Regions from separate parts of the Neobacillus sp. OS1-32 genome, predicted to be linked through region 2. Evidence: predicted binding sites of a transcription regulator. Region 2 holds the regulator's gene; the other holds the start of a gene.
The links. Region 2 encodes NrdR, which represses ribonucleotide reductase genes. Its sites were predicted from a motif close to AACACNATATATNGTGTT; they were not measured.

Region 1: RCG24_RS02130 (vitamin B12-dependent ribonucleotide reductase) is a predicted target of NrdR. The motif match lies at 2,625-2,642, and genes of this name have one in related genera.

Annotation. Positions count from the first base shown of each region.
Region 1 is NZ_CP133263.1:405,340-416,903, forward strand. It holds gene gcvPB (aminomethyl-transferring glycine dehydrogenase subunit GcvPB) at 1-925, shown strand, start outside; gene RCG24_RS02120 (rhodanese-like domain-containing protein) at 1,015-1,398, opposite strand; gene RCG24_RS02125 (lipoate--protein ligase family protein) at 1,582-2,418, shown strand; gene RCG24_RS02130 (vitamin B12-dependent ribonucleotide reductase) at 2,753-5,311, shown strand; gene RCG24_RS02135 (hypothetical protein) at 5,501-5,947, shown strand; gene RCG24_RS02140 (IS4 family transposase) at 6,082-7,197, shown strand; gene RCG24_RS02145 (C40 family peptidase) at 7,625-8,074, shown strand; gene RCG24_RS02150 (patatin-like phospholipase family protein) at 8,262-9,146, shown strand; gene RCG24_RS02155 (SA1362 family protein) at 9,165-9,554, opposite strand; gene RCG24_RS02160 (DUF1385 domain-containing protein) at 9,614-10,558, opposite strand; gene RCG24_RS02165 (YqhR family membrane protein) at 10,767-11,264, shown strand; gene RCG24_RS02170 (M24 family metallopeptidase) at 11,344-11,564, shown strand, end outside.
Region 2 is NZ_CP133263.1:139,097-150,660, forward strand. It holds gene ytaF (sporulation membrane protein YtaF) at 1-285, shown strand, start outside; gene coaE (dephospho-CoA kinase) at 307-912, shown strand; gene RCG24_RS00775 (glyceraldehyde-3-phosphate dehydrogenase) at 1,091-2,122, shown strand; gene RCG24_RS00780 (hypothetical protein) at 2,240-2,629, shown strand; gene nrdR (transcriptional regulator NrdR) at 2,742-3,203, shown strand; gene RCG24_RS00790 (replication initiation and membrane attachment family protein) at 3,270-4,658, shown strand; gene dnaI (primosomal protein DnaI) at 4,672-5,601, shown strand; gene ytxC (putative sporulation protein YtxC) at 5,741-6,619, shown strand; gene thrS (threonine--tRNA ligase) at 7,042-8,976, shown strand; ribosomal protein L20 leader region at 9,141-9,276, shown strand; gene infC (translation initiation factor IF-3) at 9,419-9,922, shown strand; gene rpmI (50S ribosomal protein L35) at 9,940-10,140, shown strand; gene rplT (50S ribosomal protein L20) at 10,175-10,534, shown strand; gene dut (dUTP diphosphatase) at 10,726-11,163, shown strand; gene RCG24_RS00830 (inorganic phosphate transporter) at 11,315-11,564, opposite strand, start outside.

The DNA.
Region 1 (11,564 bases), 270 kb from region 2:
TTCCGCCACGGTAGCCGGATTTGAAACGATTACCGTTAAATCTAACGACAAGGGCCTTGTGGACTTGGAGGATTTGCGCAGGGTCGTGGGTGAAGATACCGCCGCATTAATGCTGACCAATCCCAATACGCTTGGATTGTTTGAAGAGCATATTGTTGAAATTGCCGAGATTGTCCACGCCGCTGGAGGAAAGGTGTATTATGACGGGGCGAACTTGAACGCTGTTCTTTCAAAAGCAAGACCAGGGGACATGGGCTTTGATGTCGTTCACTTAAATCTTCATAAAACCTTTACCGGTCCACATGGCGGTGGAGGTCCTGGTTCAGGCCCTGTAGGCGTTAAGGCTGACTTGATTCCATTTCTCCCTAAACCGCTTGTAACAAAACAGGGGGAACAGTACGTGCTTGATTATGACCGTCCGCAATCCATCGGCCGGGTGAAGCCTTTTTATGGGAACTTCGGCATTAACGTTCGTGCCTATACGTATATTCGTTCAATGGGACCTGACGGATTGAAGGCTGTCACTGAATATGCGGTGTTAAATGCCAACTATATGATGAGAAGGCTGGCTGACTATTACGATCTGCCATTTGACAGACATTGTAAGCATGAGTTTGTGTTAAGCGGCAGGCGTCAGAAAAAATTGGGGGTCCGGACGCTGGATATTGCCAAACGTTTGTTAGACTTTGGTTATCATCCGCCAACCATTTACTTCCCATTAAATGTGGAAGAATGTATCATGATTGAACCGACTGAAACGGAATCGAAAGAAACACTTGATTCCTTTATTAAGGCGATGATTCAAATTGCCAAAGAGGCAGAGGAAAATCCAGAAATGGTTCAAGAGGCACCACATACAACGGTTGTCGGCCGACTAGACGAAACAACTGCAGCCCGGAAGCCCATTTTGCGCTACCAAGCATAAAACAGAAAAAGGGGTGATTCGCTAGTGAATCATCCCTTTTTCTTCGAAAAATAAGAGAGCCCTGTATCAGAGCCTAATTATATGAGAATTTATTTTTTTGCTTTAACCTTGCCTGTCCACTTTTTAAATCCGCCTTGCAGTTGGGTTAGATCTTTATAGCCTTTTTTGTATAAAAATTGCGCCGCTCGGGCACTGCGCATCCCACTTTGGCAATATAAATAAACCGGGAGGTCTGGACGAATTTCCTTCATTCGCATTTTGAGCTGTGACATTGGAATGTTGCGTGCTCCTAAAATATGACCGGCATCAAACTCGTTTGGTTCACGAACATCGATGAGCTGTGCCTTTCTATACCCTTTTCGGAACTCCTCTTCGGTAACCGTCTTAACGATTTTCTTTTGATAGAAATAATTGAAAACGGTGTAAATAATGAGGGCGGCCAAAATAATTAATAAAACATAGAATGAACTCAATTTTTTTTCTCCTTTCAAGCATTACTACACTAGTTTTTATTATATAAGTCATTCTCCTAAAGATAAAGAACAATGATGAAAAATAATGTGGGTAAAATTATACCAAATACAAGATATTTTGCTTTAGCTTCTATTTTTGATAGACTAAAAAACGAAAAAAATTTGGGTAAACGGGGTTTTTGGATGGGAAAAGAAATTTGGTATTTTATTGATTCAGGAAGCTGTTCACCAGCTTTTAATATGGCCTTGGATGAAGCTTTACTTAACTGGCACAGTGAAGGAAAAATACCGCCGGTGATCCGCTTTTACGGGTGGAATCCGGCAACCCTATCAATTGGTTATTTTCAAAAGGTTGACAAGGAAATAGACATGGATGCTGTTAAACGATATCGACTTGGTTTTGTCAGAAGGCCAACCGGCGGTAGGGGTGTCCTCCATGAGCATGAGCTTACATATAGTGTCGTTGTATCGGAGGAGCATCCCAATATGCCTAAGACAGTAACAGAGGCCTACCGGGTCATTTCCGAAGGGATCTTAAAAGGTTTTCATTATTTGGGTTTAGAAGCCTATTTTGCCGTTCCAAAAACAATGGAAGAACGGGATGCACTGGAAAATCCACGATCAGCGGTTTGCTTTGATGCGCCGAGCTGGTATGAGCTTGTCGTTGAAGGCAGGAAGGTTGCCGGTAGTGCACAAACAAGGCAAAAGGGCGTTATTCTTCAGCATGGTTCCATCCTACTGGACTTAGATGAGGATAAGCTATTCAGTTTATTCAAATATCCAAGTAAGCGGATAAAGGAGCGAATGAAACGATCGTTTAAGGATAAGGCAGTTCCGATCAACGAAATCAGTCCAAGAAAAATTTCATTGGAGGAAGCAAAGCAAGCCTTCTCCAAAGGTTTTACCGAAGGGCTAAATATTGATCTTGAACCATTTCAACTATCTGAAAAAGAATTAGATTATGTTCATAGCCTGGCGCATAATCGCTATGAATCGGATGACTGGAATTTTAGAAGATAGGTATGGTATGATGAACGGCGTTTGCCGTTTTTTTATGTTTTTATGTAAAAAAAGAATCAACCTGCGAAATTTGTTAAATTTCGTCGTTTTTGGTAAATAACTTTGATAAAGCTTTTATTTTCTCTGAAATCTATTTAATTTTGAGTTTGACAAAATGAATGTTTTTTGCTCGACATACAATATATAGTGGCTATTTAAATTTATTTAACACAATATATTGATTTTTTCCGAGCTAATATGGTACGTTATGTATATCAAAGCAACTAGATTTAGCAAAATCAGACGAGAATCTAACAGGAAACAATAGATTTTATTTTTAGAAGGAGTTGTTCTCATGTCTGTTGTGTTTAGACAAAAATTGAATATTGATTTTGAAAGGTTGAATGAGGATATCCGTTTATTTCCTCAGGTACATCCGATTACCCCGGATATGAAAATAACCCACAAGGGTGTATCAAGATTAGTCATGTTGGATCGTTACACCTTTAAAGATACTGAAAAAATAACCCTTTCGAATGGCGATTTTGTTGTTTTAACGGTAAAAGAGGACCCAAAATTTCCGGCACGAGGTTTAGGAACGATCTTGGAAATCGATTGGGAAAAGAAAAAAGCCAAAGTTTTGATTGAAGAGGAATTCAGAGGAGTGTTGGATGATCCGGAAGAAGCCAAAACAGGAGTTATTTTGCGGTCGTTTGACGTGATTGAAAAACCGCTCGAGCTCTTCTATGAACAGATTGCCCGGCGTGTGGCTACAGGCCTTGCTGCGGTTGAGGAAACCGAAGAGAAGCGGAAAGAATGGACCGAGAAGTTCTATCAAGAGCTTGTCAGTTTGAACTTTATTCCGGCAGGACGCGTTCTTTATGGTGCTGGGGCTGACACCGAAGTAACCTATTTTAACTGTTATGTCATGCCTTTTGTTGCCGATTCACGTGAAGGAATTTCCGACCACCGGAAACAGGTCATGGAAATTATGAGCCGCGGCGGCGGTGTCGGCACAAACGGCTCAACACTGCGGCCAAGAAACACACTAGCCCGCGGCGTAAACGGCAAGTCATCCGGCTCGGTATCCTGGCTCGATGACATCGCAAAACTAACGCACTTGGTTGAGCAGGGTGGAAGTCGCAGGGGTGCGCAAATGATTATGCTGGCGGACTGGCATCCGGATATTATTGAATTTATTATTTCGAAGATGCAAAATCCGAGAATTTTACGGTTTTTAATTGAACACACGAATGATGATACCATTAAAAAGCTGGCAAAGGATAAGTTGAAATTTACACCGTTGACAGAGAAGGAAAGAGAGATGTATGAAGGAATTGTCCGTTACAAGGACTTTCCTGGAAATGGTGGCTTTTCTGAAGAAATTATCGAAGAAGCTGAAGAAAAACTGAAGGACGGAGGAAATTATTCTGTCCACAACCCGGAATTCCTGACAGGCGCAAACATCTCGGTTTGCCTGACGAAAGAATTTATGGAAGCCGTTGAAAATGATGGTGAATATGAACTTCGTTTCCCATATGTCGAACAATACGATGACGCGGAAATGAAGATTTATAATGAAGAATGGCACCAAATCGGCGATGTCCGAGAATGGGAAAAACTCGGACACAAAGTCCGTGTTTACAAGAAGATTAAGGCAACGCAACTGTGGAACTTAATTAACATTTGTGCTACCTACTCAGCAGAACCAGGGATCTTCTTTATTGATAATGCCAACGACATGACGAATGCCAAAGCATACGGACAACAAGTCGTCGCAACAAATCCGTGTGGTGAACAACCACTCGCACCATTTTCAGTCTGCAACCTTGCTGCTGTGAATCTGGCAGAAATGGCAGACAAGGAAAAGAAAACGGTAAATTACGAGAAATTAAAGAAGACTGTAGCCGTTGGAGTCCGTATGCAGGATAACGTCATCAACGCTACACCTTACTTCTTAGAGGAAAACAAAAAGCAAGCGCTAGGTGAGCGCCGTGTTGGTCTTGGTGTCATGGGCTTACATGACCTGTTAATCTATTGCGAAACGGAGTACGGCTCACCTGAGGGTAATAAACTGGTTGATCAAGTATTTGAAACCATTGCGACGACAGCATACCGTACTTCGATTGAATTGGCAAAAGAGAAAGGAAGCTTCCCATTCTTAACAGGTGAAACTCCAGATGAAACAAACCGCTTACGCCAAGCATTTATCGAAACAGGATATATGAAAAAGATGCCGGAAGATATTCGTCAAGCGATTTTGGAAAATGGGATTAGAAATTCCCATTTGCTAACCGTTGCTCCAACTGGAAGTACTGGTACAATGGTTGGCGTTTCCACAGGACTGGAACCATATTTTTCCTTTTCTTACTTCCGCAGCGGTCGTCTCGGAAAGTTTATCGAAGTAAAGGCCGATATCGTACAAGAATACTTAGACCGCCATCCGGAAGCGGATCCCGAAAACCTGCCAAAATGGTTTGTAACGGCAATGGAGCTGTCTCCGGAAGCACATGCTGATGTTCAATGTGTCATCCAGCGCTGGATTGACAGTTCAATTAGTAAGACGGTTAACGCACCAAAAGGATACAGTGTGGAACAGGTTGAAAAAGTTTACCAACGCTTATATCGCGGCGGTGCCAAGGGCGGTACAGTTTATGTTGATGGATCGCGTGATACTCAGGTATTAACTCTGAAGGCAGAAGAAAACACCAATGAGCAATTATCAATCTTTGACGAGAAGGAGATGCAGCATGTCGTACTAGTCGATACGATTACCGACCTTCGTTCAACAGATGTAACAATTGGCTCTGAGGTGGGCAATACATGCCCTGTCTGCCGCAAAGGAGAAGTCGAGGAAATTGGCGGCTGTAATACCTGCACGAACTGTGGTGCACAACTAAAATGCGGTTTATAAGATAGTGAAATGTGTGGAGAATGTAGCTTTGAAATAAAGTTGCGGTGTTAATAAAAAAGTTGCGAAGAAACACCTCTTTGGATATGCTAAAGGGGTGTTTTTTTATATCGAAAAGAATGAGAACATCTAAAAGAACACAGCATTAAAATGATTAAACTCTATTACAAAACTACTAAAGGGATATATGATATGATAAGAATTACTATTTTGGATGAAGATCATTCACTTGACGATATAAAAAGAGGTGAGATCCATTGGTCGAATATATGTGAGTTTGATGCATTGATTGAATTTGATTATGATAATCAAAATATTTGTGAATTTTATACCATGCATCATTTTATGTTATTACAAGATATGAGTGAAGCAATTTTGAATTTGCTTACAAAAGGGAAACAAGTGAGTTTTAGAGATTATGGGTATACTTATAATAAGCAACTTACTTTCAAAATGATTGATGAAGATGTGCATATTATGGTTTACCCTCAAAAAGAAAAAAACTCTGTTATTGTCTCACCTAAAGTTTTAGCATTAGATTTTTTAAGAGCATTAAAAGAAATACAAAATTTGTATTGCTCTTACAGAACTGATAATCTAAATGATAATGAGTTGAATGTTTTAAGAGAATATCACTAGTGTTGCATTAATTTAATTTCACTATTAGGAATACTCGAAATGTTTAATTTTATTATTTTCTGCAAAGAAAAAGTCCTTTATAATGGATAGGTCAGGTGGTAATCCGTCCAAATCCAATATAAAAGGACTAGCTCATGGACAAGATTACACGAAAAACTTCATTTGGACAATGGTTTTCACCAATAAATCTTCAATTATTTGAGGAACAGGTGAAAACGATGAAATTAGATTACTATACAAAGAAATTAACGACGGAGTCGTTCCTAAAATTACTTCTTTTTGCGCAGCTACAAGAAGTGGAAAGCCTTCATGCGCTTGGAGATTACCTTTTCGATGATCAGCTTCAAAAGGAAATTGACCTTGATTCTATTAGTATTTCTCAGCTGTCACGCCGTTTAAATGGGATGAATCCTGATCTATTCCAAAGGCTTTTTCTTGATTTGGTGTCCCAAATTCATGTCAAAACACATTACACAAAACTTGTGATGCCATTAAAAATCATCGATTCAAGTACCTTGCCACTCAATTTGACGAATCATAAATGGGCAAAATTCCGCAAAACAAAGGCTGGAGTAAAACTGCATTTGCGGCTTGTATTTATGGAAAAAGGCACTTCTTACCCGGAAAAAGCCGTTATGACTACGGCAAAAGAACATGATCGTGGCCAGCTTGAAATCATGGTAGATGACAAAGAATGCATGTATGTGTTCGACCGTGGTTACTTAGATTACGAACGTTTTGACCGCATGACCGATGATGGTTACTTTTTTCTTTCAAGGTTACGTAAGAACGCTGTTATACGGGAAGTTTACAACTTTAAACTACCGGAAAATTCTTCTGTTTTATCGGACCAAATGGTGTTGATTGGAACCACACAAAATCGTGCTGAAAATTATTTTCGACTGATAAAAGTTCTGGATTCAAAAGGAAATGAGCTCCATTTAATCACCAACCGTTTCGATTTGGAAGCTGATGAAATTTCAGAGATGTACAAATCACGCTGGGCCATTGAATTATTTTTCAAATGGATCAAACAGCACCTCAGCATAAAAAAGTTTTACGGTCAAAGCGAATGGGCGATTCAGAATCAAGTGTTCATTGCACTCATTGTTTTTTGCCTACATGTTCTAGCGCAAATTGAATTAAAAAGTAGTCGAAAAATCCTACAAATTAGCCGATATTTAAGGGCTGCACTATGGAAACCGGCGCATATTTGGCTTCGAAAGATTGAAGGAAAAGCTGTTCCTTAATAAGCAAATTTGTTGTCGTCCCACAGGTCTTCAGGTTTAACTGTAAATAAATTTCCAAATGGACAGAGCCACCTTTAAATGGGTATTTATCTTTTTGGCCCTAAAAGGGTGAAATATTTTAACTGAAAATTCCGATACTTTTTATGCAACACTAGTGAGAGAATATATAAAAAAAATAACTAAAACAGTAAGTCAAGTTAGTTAAAAAATGGAGGTAGGAATGAGAATATATCTTATCATTCCATTAAACCAACTAATATTAGATCCATCACTAAACAATCGGGTGCTTTCCTAATTTTTGAAAGTAATTCTAATATGAAAAAATAAAGTCGAATTTTGTAATAAAAATGTAATCTGACCGTCACGGTGATGTTACGCGTTTCTTGTATAGTAACAGTAACACAACTCACCAGGGGGATTAAACAAGATGTTGAAAAAAATCATAGCCATTTTCGCCATGACCCTAATTCTTAGCCCAATGCTTACTGCTATGGGAGGTAAAGCTGAAGCCGCTTATTATCATACTAAAGCCATTTCGGTAGCGAAAGCAAATTTGGGTGTTCCATACCGCTGGGGCGGAATATCACCAAGAGGGTTTGATTGCTCAGGTCTTGTTAAATATTCGTACGGAAAAGCAGGAAAAGTTTTACCACGGACTGCAGCAGACATGTTCTATACAAAAGGGTATCGTGTTAGTTCGTTAAAGGCTGGAGATTTGATGTTCTTTGCACCAAATAAAGCCAGCAGGCCTACACATGTTGCCATTTATATCGGTAACGGAAAAATGATTCAAGCAGCGTCTTCAAAAGGAGTTTCCATTTCGTACACAAGTAATAGCTATTGGAAGCCACGTTACATTGGCGCAAAGCGTATATAATAATGATAGGAAAGGGCATCGGGAAAGCCGATGCTCTATTATTTTTCCCTCCACCCCAGCTTAAATAATATGCCATCTTTTTCAATAACAGCCACCCATAATAAAAATTTTCTACTCGTCCGCTGTACTATTTTCTTATTAAGCCGCTTAAAGTGTAACAATGATATATCTTTAGGGGTGTGCTGCCATGAAGATAGATGGAGTTTTTTCCGGAGGAGGTATTAAAGCATTTGCGTTAATTGGGGCCTATGAAGAAATTGAGAAACAGGGTCTTGAATTTGTTCGAGTAGCTGGAACGAGTGCTGGATCAATTGTAGGAGCATTGATTGCTGCTGGCTATACGAGCAAAGAAATATATCAACTGGTTGGTGAATTGGATCCGCAAAAGCTGTTAGATGCACGAAAAACACTGATTCCCTTTAAATTTGCTAAATGGCTCTTGCTTTACTGGAGATTGGGTCTTTATAAGGGGAATGAACTTGAAAACTGGATTAAAGAAAAATTGGAGCTAAAGGGCTTAAGAACCTTTGCCGATTTGCCGCCGAAGGTACTCCGTGTGGTTGCCTCTGACCTTACAAATGGACAAATGGTTGTGCTGCCGGAGGATTTGGAGAAATACGGAATTTCCCCGAAGTCCTTCTCCATCGCCAGGGCCATTCGGATGAGCTGCAGCATTCCTTATTTTTTTGAGCCGGTGCGTTTGCGAACAGCAGGGGGAATGAATATTCTTGTTGATGGCGGTGTATTAAGCAATTTTCCTATGTGGCTTTTTGATAAAGACAATGTAAGAAAAAGCAGGCCTGTTCTAGGGATAAAATTGAGTGCCAATGAGTATGAGCATCGAAAGCATAAAATTAATAATGGAATTGAACTGTTTGGTGCCTTATTTGAAACGATGAAGGATGCGCATGATTCGCGATACATTTCCAAAAGGCATGCAGAAAATATTATTTTCATCCCTACAGAAGGAATCTTAACAACCGAGTTTCATTTAACAGAAGAAAAGAAAAAAGCACTGGTTCATTTAGGCCGGGAACACGCCAGGCAATTCTTGAACAGGTGGAGTTACTGACACAAAAAAAACGAGCGTTTATAATGACGCTCGATTTTTCTTTTTGCCCTTCTTACCATCAATAACGGTAAGATGTGCCGGAGGTTTCCTTTTGGTCTTCGGTTTCTTTAATGTGGAAATAGGGCCAAATGAGGAATTTTTCTGACCTGTGTCTCCGCTTCTTTGCTGCAACCGTTTTTTCGACTGCTTTGCCGCCTTCAAAAAGGCGCGCTGCTCTTTTTTTTGAGGGCTCGAATTTGAAAACTTCCGAACAAGGAAAAAGATGACCAAGACGATTATCGCCATGATGGCTATTTTTTGAATAAAACCAGCGGGATTAGCAGTGAACGAGCTCACAAGACCTAATAGGGCCAGAACGATAAGTCCTCCTACAATAAGGACGGATGTCCGATTTTTCAAGAAAGCCACCTCCCTCTATGAGCATCATAAGCATTTTTTTTATGTTTTAAACAAGTTTAAACAAAAATTTAGACAATTTCTTCACCTTTCATTCCAAATTCGCTTTCGGTCTCTTTTTTGAGCAATTCCTGAAAAGACAGAATCGCTACTTCCACCTGTTCATTTGTTGGTTCCTTGGTTGTTAATAGCTGGAGCCAGAGTCCAGGCAGCCCGAGGTATTTTAGAATTGGAATATTTCTCAGCTTATTTGTAAATTGGAGAACTTCAAAGGAAATTCCTAAAACAATGGGTATTAGCAAGATCCGGTCAACAATTCGCAGCCACAGCGGTGATGTTGGGACAAGCAAGTAAACAAACAGGCCGACGATGACGGTAAAAAGGATGAAACTGCTCCCACACCGGTAGTGAAGCCGAGAATGAGCCTGAACATTTTCGATTGTTAGCGCTGCACCAGACTCAAAAGTATTTATGACTTTATGTTCAGCACCATGATATTGAAACACCCTTTTAATCAGTGGTGTTAAAGAAACGAAATAAATATAGGAAAGCAGCAGTAATAGCTTAATCGTACTTTCAATGATAACTTGCATAAAATCTGATGGGAAAACGGACCTTGTTAATTCGGCTAATAAGGCAGGCACTAAAGTAAAAGCGAATTTACCGATGATAAAAGATAGTACCCCAATAACGGCAACCCCTAAATACATCGTTAATTTGGATACTTCTTTTTCCGTTAACGTTTCATCATCTTTAGGGTCAACATCATATCGTTCCGAGGAGAAATTTAAATGCTTTGAACCATTGGCACTTGACTCGATGATCGCGATAATCCCTCGAAGAAAGGGGATCTTTTTTAATTTGGCCAAAGCAGGGTTTGCTTTTCGCGGTAAATGAAAGTATTCAATCGAATTGTCTTTTCTTCTAATGGCTGTCACATAGTGATATTTACCGCCAAACATGACGCCTTCAACTACGGCTTGACCGCCATAAACGGGTTTTTGCGAATTAGACATATATTTGACACCAACCTATATACAAAGTTGCACATGATCAGAGGTTTGAGAAATCTGTATGTACTTAATTGTATTCTACTAGAAAAATAAAAAATCCTCTAGATTGACACACTATTCCTGTTAAAAAAATTCAGAAAAAAACATTTTGATGCAAGTGACGGGGATTGGAAGGACATAATAAAGTGAACAAATACTGGAGGTTGTTACAATGGCTAGTGATCAGCAAGCAGCAAATTACCCAAAAGCGATGTCCTTTCCAGTCATGGTCTTTTGGACTGGGTTATTTGCCGGACTATTATGGTCAACGATTGGCTTTTTGGCCTATTATCTAAGCTTTACTGAAATCCGTCCGAATTCCATTTTAATTCCTTGGACACTAGGAGATTGGAAATATGGATGGATCGGCACCATCATTTCCATTATCGTCATTGGAATCGTATCGATAGGGGTTGCTTTTATCTACTCAGCACTGTTCAAACGTTTCAATGGTTTATGGGTTGGATTTGGATATGGAGCCATCTTATTTTTCCTCGTTTTTTTAATACTTAATCCGCTGTTTCCCGCCAATAAACCACTTTTGAGTTTGTCCAGAAATACAATTATTACAACCGTTTGTTTATATATCCTCTATGGGATTTTTATTGGCTATTCCATCAGTTACGAGTATCAAAATAAAAAAGTTCAGGAGAAAGAAGCAGCTACATAAGTTTGTTATTAGTCGGAATAGGCCAGGTATGATAAAATAATTTTGTCCGTTTTTGGAATTGATAAGGAGAGTGGAAATGATGGAAAAATTAGCAAAACTAAGGAAAGCTTTTGGGGAACAAGGAATTGACGGGTTATTAATTACAAGTCCATATAATCGCCGCTACATTTCCAATTTTACAGGAACTGCCGGTGTAGTATTAATTAGTTTGGACCAAGCACAATTTATTACCGACTTCCGCTACATTGGTCAGGCTTCCAAGCAGTGCGAGGGTTTTGAAATCATTAGGTTTTCTGATAC
Region 2 (11,564 bases):
AAAAAGCCGATGTCTGCTGATTTTGATCAATCCGGGACAATTACCGGCATTGAAGCCTTAATGCTGGGGTTTGCCTTATCGCTTGATTCCTTTGGCGCCGGCATTGGAGCTGCAATGTTGGGCTTTTCACCAATTTATTTAGCCGGTTTGGTAACTGTGATGAGTTTCTTATTTTTACTTTTAGGTATCAAAAGCGGTACTGTTTTGCATCGCTTTCACTGGGTTCAACGGTTTACCTTTTTGCCGGGAATCTTACTAATTATTATTGGTATTTGGAAAATCTGATCGATTAGAAAGGAAAAGAGTATGTCATTAGTTGTCGGTTTAACAGGCGGAATTGCCAGTGGAAAAAGCACCGTATCTAATATGTTGAAAGAAATGAATATAACCGTTATTGATGCAGATGTTGAATCACGTCTTGCCGTACAAAAAGGTGAGCCAGCCTACAGGAAGATCATAGCCGAATTTGGCCGGGAGATTTTACTTGAAAATGGTGAAATCGACCGAGCTGCACTTGGTTCAATTATCTTCCATCAAGAGGAGAAAAGACTGCTCTTGAACCAGATTGTTCATCCGGAAGTCAGAAGAAGAATGAACGAGAAAGTCAAACAGGCAAAGCTTCATCATGAGGAAATAATCGTTCTTGATATCCCGTTATTATTCGAAAGTAACTTAACTTATATGGCAGATAAAACACTCCTTGTATATGTAGACGAGGAGATCCAATTAAAAAGGTTAATGGAGCGAAACCATTTATCCGCGGCGGAGGCGGAGGCAAGGATTCAGTCACAAATGCCCCTCTCCGCTAAGTTAACTCTCGCTGATGCCGTCATAAACAATAATGGTACGCTCAGAGAAACGAAAAGGCAACTGATGAAAATCCTTGCCGACTGGGGCATTCACAAGGAGTAAATGTTGACTGAAAAAGGGACCAATATGGTTCCTTTTTATTTGGTTAAGAGTATTTTTTTAAAAATAAAACTTTATAAAAAATGAGCTATTTATTTATCACAGTTAAGGTTAAATGTGTTATACTAATAACATCAGACAAAGATATAAAGTATAACATTAATACGGAAGGGGCCGTACGATGGGGACTAGAATTGCAATTAACGGATTTGGGAGAATTGGAAGGATGGTTTTTAGACAAGCAATCCTTGAAAATAAATTGGATGTTGTCGCTGTTAACGCCAGCTATCCTGCAGAAACATTAGCTCATTTAATAAAATATGATACAAGTCATGGTACCTTTCAGGGAGATGTCCTTGCTTTAGATGATGAAATGATTGTAAATGGCAAACGTGTCAAGCTATTAAGCAATCGCAATCCGGAACAGCTCCCTTGGAAAGAGCTGGGGATTGACATCGTCATTGAGGCGACTGGGAAATTTAATTCCCGGGAAAAAGCAGCGCTGCATTTGGCGGCGGGAGCAAAGAAGGTCATTTTAACTGCACCAGGTAAAAATGAGGATGTTACTATCGTTATGGGTGTAAATGAGGAAATGCTTAATGTGGAAGAACATGATGTGATTTCAAATGCTTCTTGTACAACCAACTGCCTTGCTCCAGTCGCCAAGGTATTGGATGAGAAGTTCGGAATCGAAAGCGGGTTAATGACGACTGTTCATGCATACACAAATGACCAAAAAAATATTGATAATCCACATAAAGATTTGCGAAGAGCCCGTGCATGTGCACAATCCATAATACCGACCACAACAGGTGCGGCCAAAGCATTATCCCTTGTACTGCCACAATTAAAAGGAAAATTGCATGGAATGGCGCTCCGCGTGCCGACACCAAATGTCTCGCTTGTTGATCTGGTCGTTGATCTTAAAACAGATGTGACCATTGAGGAGGTAAATAATGCCTTTATTGAGGCGGCCCATGGTCCATTACAAGGAATTTTGGATTTTACGATGGAACCGCTAGTGTCAATTGATTTTAATACAAATGATCATTCCGCCACAATCGATGGGTTATCAACAATGGTACTGGGGACAAGAAAAGTGAAGGTACTGGCTTGGTATGATAATGAATGGGGCTATTCTGCCCGAGTTGTTGATTTGAGTCTGTATGTCGCAGCGGAAATGGCGAAACGCTCCCAAGTGAAGGTAAGTTAACCAATTTATCCTGAATGAATGACTAGACAAAAGGTGTACAGCTGTGCACCTTTTTTATATTTTTTCGGGTAATGTTTTATAATAATACATAAGGATATTAAGAAGGGGGTCACTTGCATGGCTTTTTTGGTCAGTTTATTTACCCGTTATAAGAGAGAAATTGAGACATCTGATAAACAGCCGGATGAGAGCTTAAAAACACATTATTATAAAGCAGCTTATCAACAAGTATTTGCTTCTGTTGAAAAGGTATTTAGAGATGATGCTGATTGCCGGATCACCACTGTTTCACAGGAACGCGGCGAAATCGCTGTTGAAATCAGTAAGCCTTTTAACTGTTTCCTGGTGGCGACAATTGTTTCTGTCAAGCCGTTGGAAACGGCTGTCGACTTTACCATTTCTTCAGAAAAGTTTTCGTTATTAGGTATTTATCCTGATTTAAAAAAGCGAATCAACTCCTATTTTAATAAAATTAATCAAGTACATACGAATATTTCTCTGAAATGAAATTAATCCATACTTCTACTTGTCGTTTTGACAACTTTTTTATAAGATAAGATTAGGAAAATTATCGGATTTTGTTAGGGATTATTGTGTCAGAGTTGGAGTTGATTCTATAATGAAATGCCCTTCATGTCAGCACTATGGTACACGTGTACTGGATTCTCGACCGGTCGATGAAGGACGAGCAACAAGAAGAAGACGGGAATGTGAAGAATGCGGCTATCGGTTTACGACTTTTGAAAAAATTGAAGAGATTCCCTTAATCGTCGTAAAGAAAGAAGGAACAAGGGAAGAATTTAGCCGAGATAAAATCTTAAGAGGCTTAATCAAAGCCTGTGAAAAACGGCCTGTTGCTTTAAAAGAGCTGGAAGACATTACCCATGGTGTTGAAAAAGAGCTTCGAAATAAGGGGATTTCGGAAATAAAAAGCGAGGTAATTGGTGAAATGGTCATGGACAGATTAGCCAAGGTTGATGAGGTCGCGTATGTCCGCTTTGCATCTGTTTATCGCCAATTTAAAGATATCAATGTTTTTATTGATGAGTTAAAAGAATTGATAAAAAAAGAAAAATCATAGGGAGCTAAAGGGTTCTTTGGCTCCTTTTTTCAATCTAGGAAAAAATAAAGGGAAAGGTGAAATCGTATGGCGCAGCATTGGCAGGAAATTCTCCCGATTGATCGTTATGTTGTAACGGCAAGCGGGTTACTCCATGAGTATGATCGCAAAGTGCTTACATTTTTATACCAGCCCTTAATTGGCTCAACCTGTTTTAGCTTATACATGACTCTTTGGGGAGAGCTCGAGGAAAATAGACTGTGGTCTGAAACCTCTACACATCATTTGTTAATGAACCTTTTGGATATGAATTTAAAGGAGATTTATGAAGCACGGCTAAAGCTTGAAGGGATTGGATTACTTAAGGCTTATGTTAAAACGGATGAAGGGGAACGATCCTTTATTTACGAATTGTCGCCACCCTTAAATCCTCAGGCATTTTTTATGGACGGTATGTTAAATATTTTCCTATATCAAAAAATCGGCAAAAAACATTTTTTGCGGCTGAAACGATTTTTTTCCGTCCCGCTAATTCCTAAGGATAAGGAGTATCAGGACGTAACACGATCTTTTCATGATGTCTTTGCATCTGCAACCCCTGAGAGTCTTCAATACATGCAGGATATTTCCGGCGATCTTGAGTCAGAAGCTAATAAGCAATTTATTGGTCGGCATGAACAAAAGGGGATTCAAATCGATCCTAATACTTTTGATTTTAGCCTATTAATGGCAGGATTAAATGAATCACTTGTACCTAAAAAAGCCATAACATCAAAGGTAAAAGAAGTTATTAGCATTTTAGCGTTTTTATACAATATAGATCCAATTGAAATGAAAAAGTTTATTTTAGGTGCTCTTGATGAAACAGATGAAATTAACATCGAAGAACTAAGAAAAGGTGTACGGGATTGGTATCAATTTGTTAATTACGATCAACTTCCTAGTCTAATTAGTCGTACACAGCCAGTTGCCTATCATGTTCAATTAACAGAACCGAAGACACCGGAGGAAAAATTAATTCGTTCTTATGAAACAACCTCCCCTTTAACTGTTTTTAAAGAGCTTTCTGGTGGAGTAGAGCCAGCAACTTCGGATTTAAAAACATTAGAAGAAGTAATGATTAAATATAAGCTTCCACCAGGTGTGGTAAATGTCTTGATCGATTATGTAATGAGAAAAACAGACATGAAATTTACAAAGGGATTAGTTGAATCCATTGCCAGCCATTGGGCGAGAAAACAAATAAAAACGGTTAAAGAAGCAATGGAAGTAGCTAAAAGTGAAAATTGGTCAAACGAAGGGAAAACCAGCGGTAGAAACACAAGAAAAAAACCAATTCGAACGGAAATCCTGCCAGACTGGTTTGATGAGCAGGAGCAATCAAAACAGCCGAATAAAAAACAACAGGCCAGAAATGCTGATTTAGCGGCTAAAAAACGGGAAATTGAAGAGATGTTGAAGGCATTTGACGACTAGGGGGTGATCTGCCATGGAAAAAATTAATCAAACACTAAAACGCTTAGCTTCACATGAAAATTTTCAAAAGCGCTATGAAAAAATGCGTCAGGAAATCCTCGTTCATCCCGATATCAAGGCATTTATCAGAGAAAACCAGAGTAAAATCAGTCCGGAAATAATTGAAAAAAGCTTAAACAAACTTTATGAATATATCAACCAAAGCAAAGAATGTAATAAATGTGAAAGTCTTGAAGGTTGTATCAATATGATGAAAGGGTACCACCCGGAATTGGTGCTGACAAGAAATTCGATTGATGTTCGTTATGACCGCTGTCCACGGAAGATTCTGGATGATGAAAAGCGAAAAAATGAACGGCTTATTAAAAGTTTATACGTTCCGAAAGATATTCTGACAGCCACGTTCGAAGATTTTGAACATGATGCCGAGAGGATTGATGCTGCCCAAAAGGCTGCTGCCTTTCTCTTGAATTATGAGCATGGAAAAACAACAAAAGGATTATATTTTTATGGCAAATTTGGTGTTGGAAAATCCTATTTATTAGGAGCGATTGCTAATAAATTAGCAAAAAAACAAATTTCTTCGATGATTGTTTACGTTCCGGAATTGTTTCGTGAAATGAAAAGTGCGATTGCCGATGCTACCTTAAACGATAAAATTGAGGCGTTAAAGAAGGAACCGATTCTGATGCTTGACGATATTGGTGCTGAGTCCGTTTCAAGCTGGACGAGAGATGAGGTGCTTGGACCCATACTTCAATTTAGAATGCTTGAAAGTCTGCCAACCTTTTTTACTTCCAATTTTGATCTCGAAGGCTTAGAGCATCATTTAGCCCATAGCCAGCGTGGTGAAGAAGAAAAAGTGAAGGCTCGAAGAATCCTGGAGCGGATTCGTGCTGTTAGTGAACCGGTTCTTGTTGGCGGCCCGAACCGGCGAGGTTAAAATAATTTATATGTTTTAATGAGGACTGTCCGAAATTGGGCAGTCCTTTTTAAATGTTCGTGTTTTCGAAGGTATTCTAATTTTAGCAAGTCCCCCATATATATTACAAACAGAGATTTTGGTAAAAGGGGGGATTTGGTTGGTAGAAATCATCTTCCAAAGCAAGTCGGATGCGATTAAATTTTATAATCATTTGCAGAAATGGTTAAAGCATGATCCAGTTTATGAAAATGTTCTTCTACATGAAGACCGACATATAGTAAAAATTTCAAAAGATTCTCTTACCAATGAGATTCTCGAGGCGATTAAAGCTGCTTTCTATGAATTTATTACAACGGTCAAGCGTGATGATTGGCTGAAAGACATACTGAAAAATCAATATTATTTTGAAGATATTGAAGAACAGCAGCAAATCCTCGACATTCTTTATTCCGTACTTGATGGCGGGCGGGAAGACCTGGCCGTCTTTTTGAAAGAAACTAATTTTGAGAAAATGATTAAAGATGCTATTGATCATGTGATTGCTGACAATGTCAAGTTTTCATTTGATTCATTTTTAAAATTTCGGCTCCGCTCTTATTTGCAACTATTGCAGAACTATATCGAGATTTCTATTGACGAATATAAAATGGAGCAGGAATATCAAATGTTTGTCCAAATGCTGCGGGATTTTTTGGCGGATCGTGAACCGATAATGGCGCTTTTGCATTTATTATTCGATGATGATATTACTTTTTTCGATGAGCAGTTTGTGGAGATAAAACGAGGCGAATTAGCTAAAATGATTGATCGGAAGCTTTTGGTGAACCATCCAGTTTATATTGATTCCGCCTCGATTGCACCGCTTCTATCCCTGGCACCGACAAAAATTTTTCTGTATACAAAAAATGCCGAGGCTCCATTAGTCCGAACAATCAAAAATATCTTTGAAGAAAGAGTAATCATTAAGCCATTTCAGGCGCTGCGGGAAATCAAAAGCAAAAAGATCGAGGATCATTCCTCGCAACAGTATGGCTAATTGTGGCATTAATTTGTTATTTTGGGCTCGAACAACTTGATTTTTAAAAATGAAGTCATTATAATAACGTACATAGCAGAAAAGTGATATCGCTCTGTGCTGGATATGAAAGAAATACATTTAAAAGTAATGATGAGGATAACAGTATTTTTTTACGGTTTATAGAGAGGGAGGCCGCGGCTGAAAGTCTCCTAACACGAAAGAAATACTTACCACCTTTAAACTTCAACAGTAAACACTTCAACGATTGAAGTCAGTAATTGTTGACGGTTCAGCCGTTACCTGACCAGAAGTCAATTTTGTTCGGGCAATGCCCGGTGAAATTGAGAAATTTGGGTGGAACCACGTGTTAATGATAACTCGTCCCTATTGCTAGGGGCGGGTTTTTTATTTTTCGAAAAAATAAAAAGGAGGAAGAAAAAATGTCAGATGTTGTCAAAATTACGTTCCCTGATGGCGCAGTAAAGGAGTTTCCTAAGGGAACAACAACAGAAGATATTGCCGCTTCGATTAGCCCTGGTCTAAAGAAAAAAGCGATTGCCGGCAAATGGAATGGCAAAATGTATGATCTACGCCGTCCAATCTTGGAAGACGGAGCAATAGATATTGTAACGCAGGACAGACCGGAGGCGCTTGAAGTACTGCGTCATAGTACAGCCCATTTAATGGCCCAAGCGGTGAAAAGATTATATCCAAATACGAAGTTTGGTGTAGGTCCTGTCATTGAAAATGGGTTCTATTATGATATGGATTTGGAGCAGTCGCTTACACCGGAAGATCTTCCGAAAATTGAAAAGGAAATGGCCAAAATCGTGGGTGAAAACCTTGAAGTTGTCCGTAAAGAAGTGAGCCGTGCGGAAGCCGTCCAGCTTTTTAAAGAAGTGGGCGATGAGTACAAATTGGAACTCATTGAGGCGATTCCGGATGATGAAACGGTCACGATCTATCAACAGGGGGAATTCTTTGACTTATGCCGCGGCGTTCATGTGCCATCCACTGGGAAAATTAAAGTCTTCAAGTTATTAAGCATTGCCGGTGCCTATTGGCGCGGGGACAGTGACAATAAAATGCTGCAGCGTGTATACGGGACAGCGTTTTTCAAAAAGGAAGACCTGGAAGAACATCTCCGGTTGCTTGAAGAAGCAAAAGAGCGCGATCACCGTAAGCTGGGTAAAGAGCTAGACTTGTTTACAACTTCGCAAAAAGTAGGACAAGGGCTTCCGCTTTGGCTGCCAAAAGGGGCGACAATCCGCCGCATCGTCGAGCGCTATATTGTCGATAAAGAAATCAGCCTCGGCTATGACCACGTGTACACTCCAATCATGGCCAATGTTGAACTTTATAAAACTTCCGGCCACTTGGACCATTACCATGAGGATATGTTCCCGGTTATGGAAATGGACAATGAGCAACTAGTTTTACGTCCGATGAATTGTCCACATCATATGATGGTCTATAAAAATGCGATTCACAGCTATCGCGAGCTGCCAATTCGGATCGCTGAGCTTGGAACGATGCACCGCTACGAAATGTCTGGTGCCTTGTCAGGACTGCAGCGTGTGCGCGGCATGACGTTAAACGATGCTCATATCTTTGTCCGCCCGGATCAAATCAAGGAAGAGTTCCAACGGGTCGTCCAGTTGATTTTAGAGGTTTACAAGGATTTTGACATCACCGATTATTCTTTCCGTCTATCCTATCGCGACCCGCAGGATAAGGAAAAATATTTCGATGATGATGCGATGTGGGAAAAAGCTCAAAGCATGCTGAAGGAAGCGATGGATGACCTGGGCCTCGATTATTTCGAAGCGGAAGGAGAAGCAGCTTTCTATGGTCCTAAGCTAGATGTTCAAGTAAGAACAGCATTAGGGAAAGACGAAACACTATCCACCGTTCAATTGGATTTCTTATTGCCGGAACGCTTTGACTTAACTTATGTCGGTGAAGACGGCAAGCAGCATCGTCCGGTTGTCATCCACCGCGGGGTTGTCTCGACAATGGAACGTTTTGTTGCTTACTTGATTGAGGAATACAAAGGAGCATTTCCGACATGGCTTGCACCAGTGCAAGTTCAAGTCATTCCGGTTTCACCGGAGATTCATTATGACTATGCGAGAAAAGTTCAGGAACAGCTAAAAGCAGAAGGCTTCCGTGTGGAATTAGACGGCCGTGAAGAAAAAATCGGCTATAAGATTCGGGAGGCACAAATGCAAAAAATCCCATATATGCTTGTTGTCGGTGATAAGGAAGTAGCTGAACATGCCGTCAATGTTCGTAAATATGGCGAACAAAACTCCGAAACACAAAGCTTTGCCGACTTTTTAGCAGCGCTCAAAGCTGAGGTTAAAAAAGCATAATTTGGCAACGGGAGGATCTCAGCCTCCCGCTGTTATTTAAAAAACCAGTTGAATAATTTATTGTTTCCTGTTAAAATAATTTTCGTTGTCGTAAATGAAGTTCATTTGACATAATGCCTTTGTATATGATATAGTAACTAAGGTATAAAACTGAATACGATATTTTGGGAAAGAAGAAGCACCCGCTTCTCACCTGATTGACGCTATATTGGCAGTTAGCAGGTTTTAGTTGAACTCTTTTTAGTAATTTTACTATGTTCGTAAAGTGTGGGTGGTTTTCATCCGCACTTTTTTATTTGAGTATTGTCATGGATAGTAAATCCTGTTGATTCAATAGGGTGTCAGTAATCAGGTATGAAGTGTTAGCCTTGTTTGATTTTCTTGACCCGAACGAAAAGTATTCGTGATTAAACCTTGGAGGTGGCTAATTATTAGCAAAGACATGTTGTTAAATGAGGGAATTCGCGCTCGTGAAGTTCGTCTAATTGATCAAAACGGTGAGCAATTAGGGATTAAGTCTAAAAACGAAGCGTTAGAGATTGCCGGACGAGTGAATCTTGATTTAGTGCTTGTTGCACCGAACGCAAAGCCTCCGGTAGCCCGGATTATGGACTACGGCAAATTTAAATTTGAGCAGCAAAAGAAAGAAAAAGAAGCTCGTAAAAATCAAAAGATCATTACGACTAAAGAAGTGCGTTTAAGTCCAACAATTGATGAGCATGACTTTAATACAAAGCTTCGCAATGCTATTAAATTTTTGGAAAAAGGCGATAAGGTAAAAGCTTCGATCCGCTTTAAAGGTCGGGCAATTACTCACAAAGAAATCGGTCAAAAAGTATTGGATCGATTTGCTGATGCTTGCAAGGAAGTAGCTTCGATTGAAGCCCACCCAAAAATGGATGGCCGGAGCATGTTCTTGGTTTTAGCACCGAAAAATGATAAGTAATAAGGAGGATATCCCAAATGCCAAAAATGAAAACACACCGCGGCGCTGCAAAGCGTTTTAAAAAGACTGGTTCAGGTAAATTAAAACGTGATCACGCTTATACGAGCCACTTATTTGCCAATAAATCTACAAAAGCAAAACGTAAACTTCGTAAACCAGCGATTGTTTCAAATGGTGATTACAAACGCATTCGTTCTTTATTATCTAACATGAAGTAATTCGAAAGTTTCGATTATATAGGAGGGAAATTCAATGCCACGTGTAAAAGGCGGTACAGTTACTCGCAGACGTCGTAAAAAAGTTCTTAAATTAGCTAAAGGTTATTTCGGTTCAAAACATACATTATACAAAGTTGCTAACCAACAGGTTATGAAATCATTAAGCTACGCTTATCGTGACCGTCGTCAGAAAAAGCGCGATTTCCGCAAACTGTGGATTACTCGTATCAATGCAGCAGCACGTATGAACGGTCTTTCTTACAGCCGTTTAATGCACGGATTAAAGCTTGCCGGCATCGAAGTAAACCGCAAAATGCTTGCTGACTTGGCTATTAGTGATGCCAATGCATTTAATCAATTAGCGGAAGCTGCGAAAGCACAATTGAACAAATAAAGCGGAAGCGCCTTGTCCAGGGGCGACAAGCACAAGACGAGCTGGCGAGAAGGCTGCTTTTTAGCCTTCTTGACGGATTAGCTTGTGACCTTGAGCCCCTAGGCGCTGGAGCTAGAATAAACAAATAATTTTTCAGATACAGCCATTCTCTGTGATGAGGATGGCTTTTTCTATAAAGGAGTGCTTTAACCATGAATTATAATGTCAAGGTAAAATTAATCCATAAGGATGCGATGTTACCCTTCCAAGCAAATCCGGGGGATGCAGGATTAGATTTATTTGCTGTAGAGGAAAAACTGATTAAGCCCGGAGAAGCGGAATTAATTCGTACAGGGATTATATTAGAGCTACCGGAAGGAACGGAAGCGCAGGTGAGGCCGAGAAGCGGCTTAGCATTAAAACATTCCGTCACCGTCTTAAATAGTCCCGGTACGATTGACGAGGGTTACAGAGGGGAAGTAAAAGTCATCCTCATCAATCATGGAAAAGAAGAATTTAAAGTCGAAAAACAAATGCGAATCGCCCAAATGGTGATTGCCCCGGTTGCCAAAGTTGATATCACTCAAGTCGAAGAGATAGCTGATTCCGAGAGAGGTGCAGGAGGCTTTGGATCCTCCGGGATAAAGTAAAATGAAAGAGATTATCCCATAGGTAAAGATAGTTGAAGGATTTTTGAATATGTTTAAGATTTGTTTCCACAGCCGGCTCATGTTGAATTTATCTCGCAATTCATTTTAAAAAAGCCCTCCCCGAAAATATACGGGGGAGGGTTTCTCTGTCTCAAAAGAATAAATCGAGAATGAAATAGCATATTGCTGCAAGAGTAGCGGAAATAGGCAAGGTAATGACCCAAGTAATGAGCATCCTTTGCGCCGTGCCCCACTTGACTCCTTTCAGACGATGAGAAGCACCAACTCCTAGAATGGATGAAGAAATCACATGTGTTGTGCTGACAGGCATGTGAAGAAACGTTGCGCCAAAGATTACGGCAGCTCCCGTCAAATCAGCTGCGACCCCGGAGACAGGGCGG